Regions from separate parts of the Bacillus altitudinis genome, predicted to be linked through region 1. Evidence: riboswitches for the same ligand, from Rfam matches in the RefSeq annotation. Region 1 holds a riboswitch; the other holds the start of a gene.
The links. A riboswitch is a leader RNA that binds a small molecule or an ion and turns the genes downstream of it on or off. The one in region 1 is predicted to bind S-adenosylmethionine.
Positions count from the first base shown of each region.

Region 2: linked by a shared signal. The riboswitch ahead of ID12_RS18995 (YezD family protein) and the one ahead of ID12_RS10620 (methionine biosynthesis PLP-dependent protein) in region 1 are both predicted to bind S-adenosylmethionine.

Region 1 is NZ_CP009108.1:2,114,519-2,120,031, forward strand. It holds gene ID12_RS10595 (ATP-dependent helicase) at 1-540, opposite strand, end outside; gene ID12_RS10600 (hypothetical protein) at 667-924, shown strand; gene ID12_RS10605 (GNAT family N-acetyltransferase) at 1,008-1,442, opposite strand; gene ID12_RS10610 (YjcG family protein) at 1,449-1,964, opposite strand; gene ID12_RS10615 (esterase family protein) at 2,017-2,757, opposite strand; SAM riboswitch class I at 2,978-3,099, shown strand; gene ID12_RS10620 (methionine biosynthesis PLP-dependent protein) at 3,179-4,297, shown strand; gene metC (cystathionine beta-lyase) at 4,294-5,472, shown strand.
Region 2 is NZ_CP009108.1:2,435,504-2,441,016, forward strand. It holds gene ID12_RS12245 (dihydroorotate dehydrogenase electron transfer subunit) at 1-489, shown strand, start outside; gene ID12_RS12250 (dihydroorotate dehydrogenase) at 483-1,415, shown strand; gene pyrF (orotidine-5'-phosphate decarboxylase) at 1,387-2,091, shown strand; gene pyrE (orotate phosphoribosyltransferase) at 2,099-2,737, shown strand; SAM riboswitch class I at 2,897-2,999, shown strand; gene ID12_RS18995 (YezD family protein) at 3,074-3,220, shown strand; gene ID12_RS12265 (phosphoadenylyl-sulfate reductase) at 3,266-3,967, shown strand; gene ID12_RS12270 (sulfate permease) at 3,981-5,045, shown strand; gene sat (sulfate adenylyltransferase) at 5,103-5,513, shown strand, end outside.

The DNA of each region.
Region 1 (5,513 bases):
ATGGTGCGACATCAGATAAGCAGCTCTTGCTGTCAGTACCCTTGTTTTCCCGCTGCCGGCGCCAGCTAGTACAAGCATCGGACCGTCTTTGTGTGTGACTGCTTGAAGCTGCGGTGCGCTAAAGGTGATGTGTGGAAAGAGGTCAATGGTATGCACTTCTTCATTCTTTTCTAAATGAAAGGTTTCGCCAAATTGAATGGACCGTGGTTCCTGCCAGTCATCCGATTCTTCTGTTTGTGAGATGATCTGTTTGCCGGTTGGAAAGCGAAAGCCGCCAAGTTCTTTGTAGGATGCCTCTTCCTCTCGTTCAGCCGGTTTCTTTTCCTCTTGTTGTTCTCTTTTTTCGCAAATCTCTTGCTGAGATATTTGCTTATGGATAAAGGCAGGTTCTTCATGTATATTTAATCTAAAAAAGACGGGGTGTCCGCAATATGGGCAAGATAAATGCCCTTTTTTCCCCTCATCATGGAGGAATTGATAGTGTTCTCTCGAATATGTATGTAATGAGATCGTTCGATCATGTCGTCGTGCGCATTTCAAAGCTAGTCCTCCAATAGTCAATCAATCTTAAAAAGAAACACATCTAATCATATCAAATGAGGCGTGTTTCAAACAGTCATAATTAGGGAATAGTAGAGTAGAAGAGAAGCAAAGGAGGCGTTCTTGATGGGATATATAGCCCCGATTCAGCCGGATCTGTATTTTCAATATATCAATCGTCCTGCTCCTCAGGATAAAGAAGACTATGCGAAAGTGACGAAGGTCACCCGCACCTTTCATGACAAGGTATACAGAGAGCTGGAGAAAAAAGAGGACTTAGTGACAGAAGCGGAAACGAAAGTACAGCAAAAAAAGCGGGAACGCTTTGTACGAGATATGTTTATGGAAGAAGGTAAGGGCGTTCATATCAATACTTACGTCTAAATGACTGCGCTTTCTTCCTGAGCGAACGAGATGGAATCAATAAAAAGCCAGAGCATCCATGATGCCCTGGCTTTTTATTTTCGTTAAACGGATAGTGTTTTTGTCATTTTGACATGTGTAATTCCTGCTTCTTCAAACGGTTCTGAAACGGCTTTGTAGCCTTTCTTTTCGTAGAAAGGAAGAGCTTGGACTTGTGCATGCATGACAGCTTCTTTCGCTCCGTTTGCCATCGCTTCAGACTCAAGTGCTTCTAAAAGCTGGTGGCCAAGACCGAAAGAGCGCGCCTCTTTTAATACACAAATTCGTTCAAGCTTTGCCTTATGACCTTCAATTATGCGCAGTCTAGCAGCAGCTTGTGGTTTGTTGTCATCATTATAAATGACAAAGTGAATGGCTTCGTCCTCAAGTTCATCAATTTCGATCTCTAACGGGACTTCTTGTTCTTTTACGAAAACTTCTTTTCGAACATAATAAGCATCTTCTCGTTGTGTTTGTTCTTTTACGATGACTGTATTCAAATGTCTTTAACCCTCTTCTCCTAAGATAAATGTTTCATAAACGGTCCAAGAACCGTTCTCTAATTGATATAAAAGGTGGAAGCGGTCAACCGTTTCCTCGTGGTCAATTTTTCTCAGCTTCAATGTGCCTAGAACGTCTGAATGCTCATCGTCTGATAACTTTTGAGCCACTGTCACATGCGGAACAAATGCATATTCAGGTGTACCAGCAAGCGGATCAGTGTACAACTTCTCATTGAGAGTCATTAATTCTTCGTTCGGTTCTACTTTCATATAAATCACGTTGTTTACAGGAGCGAATGAACTGAATTTTTTAATACGTAACGTAATAGGAGAAGCATTTTTTGCGTACTCTCGCAAGGTGGAGACGACCTCAGCTGCTTCTAGATCCGTTAATTCAAAAGGTGTTCTTAATGTTAAATGAGGTGGTATGAGTGCATAGTTCGGATCATAACGTTTCCGATAAGAGTTCGCAATGTCTTGCAATTTTTTTGATGGAAATAAAACAACTCCGTATTTCATCATGTTCCCTCCTGATTAAGAAAGTATTTATTATTTTTTATTATAACAAAATTCAGTTGATTAACGAATATGGGAGCATTCTTTTTAACGAAGGTGAAATGAGCGGCTGCCAAAACGTCCATTTATGATCGCCTTCGAATGTCTCAAATAAATAATCCGCACCGGACTTCTCCAAAAGGACCTTTAATTCTTCGTTCGGCTGAATAAAGTCAAGCACTTGCCCATCTGTCGTTTTCACAGCTGTTTCTTCTAACCCGATTTGATGGATAATGGCATAATGAGCAAGGGATGATGACTGTTTGACTGCTTGCAGAACAGACTCATCCACGTAAGGAGACTGCAAAATCAGTCCGCCAAATAACGAAGGATAATCAATGGCTGTCATAAGTGAGATCGTAGCACCTAATGAATCACCAATAAATGTACGACCTGATCCAACTTGATACGTTGGATAGTGTTCATCAATATACGGAACTAGTTCATTTGCCAAAAAGCGTTTATACGCCTCGAACTTTGGTCCGTCTGGATGATACGTATTTCGTCTTTCAGTAACATTTTCATATGGGACACCAATGATAATCGAGCGTTCCATTTCTTTATTTTGCATTAATTTTTCCGCCTGTCTGCCTATTTTACCTAGACGGAAATAATCATGACCATCTTGTGCAATGATGACATGATATGTATAAAGGGGGGAGTAATTGACTGGCAAATAAATCAAAATGGTCATATCTGCCCCAAGTTCTTTTGACTGTAAGGTTTCTTCTTGAATGATGCCTGTTTTCTTCACCATAATCCATTCCTCCAGCTAACCAAATTCATCATAAGTGAAACGTTTCCATTCATTGTAACACGAAAAACAGCGTTGTTCCTATATGCTAACATGCAATCAAATTGGCTGACATCCAATCTGCTACAAAATACAGAAAATTTTAATTAATCGTTACATTTCCCCTTGAAAAATGAGGTTTAATGCGTTACAGTATTAAGAATTAGAACAGACAGACAACACATTCTTATCGTGAGAGGTGGAGGGACTGGCCCTTTGAAACCTCAGCAACCGGTATGCATCACTTCATGTGATGTACCAAGGTGCTAAATCCAGCAAGCAGCTTTTTTGCTTGGAAGATAAGAGGAAGCGATTAAACCCCTTCTTCTTATGAAGAAGGGGTTTTTCTGTTTTGAAATTAGATTTTTACTTAGGATGGTGTCAAATGACAGAACATGTGGAAACGAAGTTAGCGCAAATTGGAAACCGCAGCGAAGAGGTGACTGGTACTGTCAGTCCTCCCGTTTATCTTTCAACAGCTTACAGACATAGAGGCATTGGGGAATCAACAGGATTTGATTATATTCGAACGAAAAACCCAACAAGGCAGCTTGTAGAAGATGCGATTGCTTCACTCGAAGAAGGAACGGCCGGTTTTGCCTTCAGTTCGGGAATGGCTGCCATCCAAACGATCATGGCGCTGTTTGAGAGCGGGGATGAACTCATTGTTTCATCAGATTTATATGGCGGTACATACCGTCTATTTGAAAACGAATGGAAAAAGTACGGACTGCGCTTTGTTTATGATGATTTTTCAGATGAAGACTGTTTACGCTCTAAAATGACGCCAAATACAAAAGCCGTCTTTATTGAAACGCCAACAAACCCACTCATGCAGGAAGCGGATATTCAAAAGGTTGCGAAAATCGCAAAAGATCACGGTGCATTGGTCATTGTGGATAACACCTTTTATACGCCCGTCTTGCAAAAACCGATTACACTCGGAGCAGACATTGTCATTCATAGTGCAACCAAATATTTAGGCGGACATAACGATGTTCTTGCCGGACTTGTCGTCACAAATGGGGAGCAGCTATCGGAAGACATGTTCCAGCATCAAAACGCCATCGGAGCGGTTTTATCTCCATTTGACTCATGGCTTTTAATGAGAGGAATGAAAACATTGGCGCTGAGAATGCGCCAGCACGAAGCTAATGCGAAGGAATTAGCTGACTTTCTAAAGCAGCAGCCGGAAATTCAAGATGTGCTTTACCCAGGAAAGGGAGGCATGCTGTCATTCCGAGTAGCCAAAGAGGACTGGGTCAATCCATTTTTAAAGAAGCTGAAAACGATTTGTTTTGCTGAAAGCCTTGGCGGAGTCGAAAGCTTCATTACGTATCCTGCAACGCAAACCCATATGGACATCCCAGAAGAGATTCGCATCGCAAACGGTGTTTGTAACAAATTGCTCCGTTTCTCAGTCGGGATTGAGCATGTGGAGGATCTAAAAGCAGACCTGAAACAGGCACTATCAAATGTGAAAGAGGAGGTACACACGAAATGACCACACACGATTGGACACTAGAAACACAACTCGTTCATAATGCGTTTAAAACAGACCGTTCAACAGGTGCAGTCAGTGTACCGATTCAACATGCATCGACGTTTCACCAAAGCAGCTTCGATGACTTTGGTCAATATGACTACTCCAGATCAGGCACCCCTACACGTCAGGCATTGGAGGATACCATTGCAGCGCTAGAAGGAGGAACGAGAGGGCTTGCCTTTGCGTCAGGTATGGCAGCCATTTCAACCGCTTTTCTTCTATTATCAAAAGGAGATCATGTCCTTGTCACAAGAGATGTGTACGGAGGGACTTTCCGAATGATCACCCAAGTTCTTTCAAGATTTGGGATTGAGCATACCTTTGTGGACATGACCAATTTGAATGAAGTGAAACAAGGCATTCAATCAAATACAAAAGTCATTTACATGGAAACACCGTCAAACCCTACACTCGGTATTACGGATATTGAAGGTGTCGTACAGATTGCGAAAGAACATGACTGTCTGACTTTCTTAGATAATACGTTTTTAACGCCTGCGCTTCAGCGTCCGCTGGACCTTGGTGTAGACGTTGTGCTGCACAGTGCAACGAAATTTTTAAGCGGCCACAGTGATGTACTGTCAGGCTTAGCCGTGGTGAAAGATGAGAAGCTAGGAGACGAACTTTATTCGCTGCAAAACTCCTTCGGGGCGGTGCTTGGCGTACAGGATTGCTGGCTTGTGCTCAGAGGATTAAAGACCCTTCAAGTCAGATTAGAAAAAGCCAGTCAAACCGCATTAGAACTGGCTACATTTCTAAAAGAACATCCTGCGGTCAAAAAAATATATTACCCAGGATTAGATGATCACCCAGGGGCAGACATTCAGCGGAAGCAGGCGAGCGGTGCAGGTGCTGTTCTTTCATTTGAACTAGAAAACCAAGCGGCTGTCAAAGAATTGGTCGATGGCGTCACATTACCTGTATTCGCCGTCAGCCTCGGAGCAGTCGAATCCATTCTTTCCTATCCGGCCAAAATGTCCCATGCCGCTATGCCAAAAGAAGAAAGAGAAAAAAGAGGCATCACGGATGGTTTACTTCGATTAAGTGTGGGCGTAGAAAACGGAGAAGACCTCAAAAGGGACTTCAAACAAGCACTAGATCAACTAAAGCCAGTTCTTGTGAACCAATCATAAAAGTCAGTAAAAAGCCGGTATGGATACCGGCTTTTTACTGA
Region 2 (5,513 bases), 320 kb from region 1:
AACGGCTATGACCCTTCAGTCGTTCAGGCCGGACAGACCGCATTATTAGTCGGTGGAGGAATCGGTGTGCCTCCGTTATATGAACTGTCTAAGCGGTTAACGAAAAAAGGCGTCATCGTAAAACATGTTCTCGGTTTTCAATCGAAAAAGGATGTATTTTATGAGGAGAAGTTTCAAGCACTCGGAGATACGTTTATCGCAACCGTTGATGGGACATATGGTTCGAAAGGTTTCGTGACAAATGTCATTGAAGAGAATGAGCTGGACTTTGATGTCTTGCTTTCCTGTGGACCGACACCTATGTTAAAAGCACTAAAAGACTCTTATCCCGATAAGCCTGTCTATATTTCAATGGAAGAACGAATGGGCTGCGGAATCGGTGCATGCTTTGCTTGTGTCTGTCATACCGATCAGCACGAGAAACCGTACGTTAAAGTTTGTCTGGATGGACCTGTTTTTAAAGCGGAGGAGGTGGCGCTATCATGCTAAACATCGAATTACCCGGCTTATCTTTAAAAAATCCAATCATTCCTGCATCAGGCTGTTTTGGATTTGGAAAAGAATTCGCATCATTATATGACCTTTCCTTGCTGGGCGGCATCATGATTAAAGCCACGACCCTTGAACCGAGATTTGGCAACCCGACACCTAGGGTAGCTGAGACAGGAGCCGGTATGCTGAATGCGATTGGTCTCCAAAATCCAGGTCTAAAAGGCGTGCTTGAACATGAATTACCTTGGCTTGAGCAGTTCGATACCCCTATTATTGCCAATGTTGCTGGATCACAAGTTGATGATTATGTTGAAGTAGCAAAGCAAATTAGTCAAGCAAGCAATGTTCACGCCCTTGAACTGAATATCTCGTGTCCGAATGTGAAAACAGGCGGAATTGCCTTTGGGACCGATCCAGAAATGGCGGCCACATTGACAAAAGCTGTCAAGGAAGTTTCCTCCGTTCCTGTTTATGTGAAGCTGTCACCTAATGTAGCCAATATCGTTGAGATTGCTAAAGCGATTGAATCGGCTGGAGCGGATGGACTCACCATGATCAATACCTTGATTGGGATGCGTTTAGATTTAAAAACAGGCAAACCCATTCTTGCCAATAAAACAGGCGGATTATCAGGTCCTGCTGTAAAACCTGTTGCCATCCGAATGGTGCATGAGGTCAGTCAGGCCGTTTCTATTCCGATTATTGGGATGGGCGGGGTGCAAAGCGCTGAAGATGTACTTGAATTTTTACTAGCTGGTGCAAGTGCGGTAGCTGTTGGGACAGCCAATTTTGTGAACCCATTTATTTGCCCGGAAATCATTGATGAACTGCCGAATGTGTTAGCGGCTTATGGGTATTCATCTGTAGAGGAATGCATCGGAAGGAGCTGGAAACATGAAGCACTTGCCCATCATCGCGCTTGATTTTCCATCAGGACAGGAGGCGCACGCCTTTTTAGATCGTTTTGAAGGTACTCCATTATTCGTAAAGGTTGGCATGGAGCTGTTTTACCAAGAAGGTCCTGCCATTATTGACGCACTGAAAGAAAAAAATTGCCGTATTTTCCTTGATCTGAAGCTTCATGACATTCCAACAACCGTGCAAAAAGCGATGAACCGGCTTGCTGCACTTGGTGTTGATTTGGTGAATGTGCATGCAGCCGGCGGGAAAAGAATGATGCAGGCGGCCATAGAGGGGCTTGAAAGCGGAACCCCTGCCGGCCAAAATCGCCCAGGCATTATTGCAGTGACCCAGCTGACAAGCACGTCAGAAGATATGATGAAAAAAGAATTACTAATTGACCGCCCATTGCAAGAGGCGGTGCTTCATTATGGACAATTGGCATATGAAAGTGGACTTGATGGTGTGGTGTGCTCTGTTCATGAATCAAAACAGCTTCATGAACAAATCTCTCCTTCCTTTCTCACTGTGACGCCAGGAATTCGCTTACCAAATGATCAAACGGATGACCAAAAGCGTGTGGCGACACCTGCCTTTGCCAAAGAACAGGGTGTTTCACAGATTGTTGTGGGAAGATCGATCACAAAAGCCACAAACCCAGTGGAAGCTTATCAACAAATTTTGAAAGAGTGGGAGTGACTGCCGGATGAAAACGAAAATCGCGAAGCATTTATTACAAATCAAAGCTGTCTCTTTAAAACCAGACGAACCATTTACATGGGCGAGCGGTATCAAATCACCGATTTACTGTGACAATCGCCTCACCTTGTCTTATCCTGAGGTCAGAGGGGACATTGCGGAAGGTTTAAAAGACTTGATTCTCACTCATTTTGAAGGAGCGGAAGTTGTCGCAGGTACAGCTACAGCTGGCATTCCTCATGCGGCATTAGCAGCTGATCGTCTGAACGTACCGATGTGTTATGTAAGAAGTAAACCAAAAGCACACGGAAAAGGAAATCAAATTGAAGGAGCCGTATCACCTGGCCAAAAGGTGGTTGTCGTAGAAGACCTCATCTCAACTGGAGGCAGCGTTCTTGAAGTTGTGGCTGCTCTAGAAGAAGAAGGCTGTGACGTACTCGGAGTTGTTGCGATCTTCACTTATGGACTGCCAAAAGCAACTGCGGCTTTTCAAGAGAAAAACATTCCCTATGTCACGCTGACAGACTATGACACACTGACAGAAGTGGCACTTGAGCTAAAAGCAATCGAGTCTTCTGCTATGAATAAACTAAAACGCTGGAGACAGGATCCTTCGTCTGAATCTTGGATGGAAGAAACGGTCTAAAAAGCTTGTTTTGTTTTAAAAAAAGCTGTGCTGCGCTGCACAGTTTTTTATTTGGTTAAAAATAGTAAAATAGACTCAAATTTAAATAAAAACTAATCCTATCAATAAAGTCGGGTTGACTTTTGTTTGAATTGTGTTAATATTTAATACAAATTAAAACTCTTATCCAGAGAGGTGGAGGGACTGGCCCGATGAAGCCCGGCAACCTGCGATTTGCAAGGTGCTACTTCCTGCAAAATGATTCTATTTTGAAAGATAAGGAAATCGTGAGCTTCCTCATCTTTCTTTCGGACTGAAAGAAAGTTTTTTTATTTTAACGGTGAGGAGGAAGAGGAGATGGAACTGAAACAAAACCAGGATGAGGACTTAGTGAAGCACATGCAAGAGCTGATTGGGGATATGAAATTCGGTTCAATTACGTTGATCGTTCAGGACGGTCAAGTGATTCAAGTGGAAAAAAATGAAAAAATCAGATTAAAGTAGTGCGGAGAATAGCAATAGAAGCAGTACTCCGGAAGGGGAGAAACAATGTTAACTTATGAAAATTGGCAAGAGCCGTCCATTACATTTCAAGAGGACGATTTGTATAAAGGGGCCCTATCTGTGCTGAAATGGGCGTACGGCCACTATGGTGATCAGCTCGTTTATGCATGCAGTTTTGGCATTGAGGGCATTGTCTTGATCGATCTTATTGCGAAAGTAAAAAAAGATGCAAGAATTGTCTTTTTAGATACAGGTCTGCATTTCAAGGAAACATACGACACCATTGATGCAGTTAGGGAAAGATATCCCGGGTTAGACATCGTGCTGAAAACACCTGAGCTGACGGTGGAAGAGCAGAATGAGCAGCATGGTGATAAATTATGGGAAACGAATCCTCAAAGCTGCTGCCATATGAGAAAGGTCATTCCATTGCAAGAGGCACTATCTGGCTATCCGGCATGGCTGTCTGGTTTAAGAAGAGAGCAGTCGCCTAAACGAGCAGGTACGAACTTCTTAAATAAGGATGAAAAATTCCAATCAGTCAAAGTATGTCCGCTCATCCACTGGACGTGGAAGGACATATGGAGATATGCGTCTAGAGAGGATCTTACTTATAATCCGCTGCATGACCAAGGATATCCGAGCATCGGGTGTGCACCGTGTACACAGCCGGCATTTACTGCTGATGATTTGCGTTCTGGAAGATGGTCAGGGACAGCAAAGACTGAGTGCGGATTACATGAGTAAGGGAGCATAATGTATGGAAATCGCCGCAATTTTATTTAGCTTATTCTTTGCTTTAAATATTGGCGCAAGCGGAGCAGCCGCTTCGATGGGCATCGCATATGGTTCAGGTGCGATCAAAAAGCCAATATACGCGCTCAGCGTTTGTGCGGTTGGAATATTAGCAGGTTCAGTGATTGGCGGCGGTGAGGTCGTCAAAACGATCAGCTCCGGGATTATGCCGGAATCTGTCATCACACTTGAAATTGTGTGTATCATCATTGGCTCGGCCGCATTATCACTTTTCATAGCGAATCTCTTGGCCATTCCTTTATCCACAAGTGAGGTCACGGTAGGAGCTGTGGTCGGTGTGGCAGCCGCATATAAAGTGCTGTATGTGAAATCGATCTTAGTCATTGTCTCTTTTTGGGTGATTATTCCGATTGTTGCCTTTGTTTTTACCTTTGCTGTTGTCAAAATCATCAGATTGTTCCCTAAACGGACGTTATCCAAAAAAGGTACATTGATCTTGTCTGTTGTTTTGATTATCAGTGGGTTTTTAGAAGCATTTTCAGCCGGCATGAACAATGTCGCCAATGCGGTCGGCCCGCTTGTCGCGTCAGGTGTTTTAACAGTCGGGCAAGGAACCCTTTACGGCGGAATCTTTGTGGCCATTGGGGCGCTGCTTCTAGGAAGAAGGGTACTAGAAACAAACGGAAAGAAAATTACACGCTATCAAACGGGTGAAGGCATTCTATTATCGAGCACCGGTGCAGGACTTGTCATCGTCAGCTCTATATTCGGACTCCCTGTTCCCCTTACTCAAATTACCTCCTCGTCCATTATTGGGCTAGGTATGGCAAAGGGTGGACCGAACATATTCCATAAACATGTTGTGAAAAAAATGCTGAAGGTATGGGTTGTGTCACCTTTCTTATCACTTAGTCTATCTTATTTGCTAGTAAGCCTTTTCTTAAAAGGAGACTATTACTCTATCTTTATCATGATGAGTGTACTGCTAGCTTCACTAGGTGCACTGAGTCTTATGAAGGCAGTTAAAAATGAGAGCAGCTCGATTCATGAACAGGGCGGCGGGATTTAAATATAAATCCGACTATTAACATCTAATAAATATGAACATTGAGAGGAAGATGAACAAATGAGTTTAACACCACATGGTGGCGTATTAATTAATCGAGTAAATGAAGAATTTGATCTAAGCACAGCTGCGAAAGAAATTGAGCTGGATGCCATCTCTTTTGCAGACCTTGAACTCATCGCAATTGGCGGGTATAGTCCAATTGAAGGGTTTTTAACGAAAGCTGATTATGAAGCAGTTGTCAGCAGTATGCGACTAGCAAGTGGTGTCGTTTGGTCTCTTCCGATTACTTTGCCTGTCACAAAGGAAAAAGCAGCGGAGATCAATCAAGGTGACATTGTTCGTCTATCGTATAATGGAACAGTATACGGGGTCATTGAGGTGGAAGATCAATACACACCTGATAAGGAAAAAGAAGCAGTGAATGTGTATAAAACAGATGACCGCAATCACCCAGGCGTGAAAAAATTA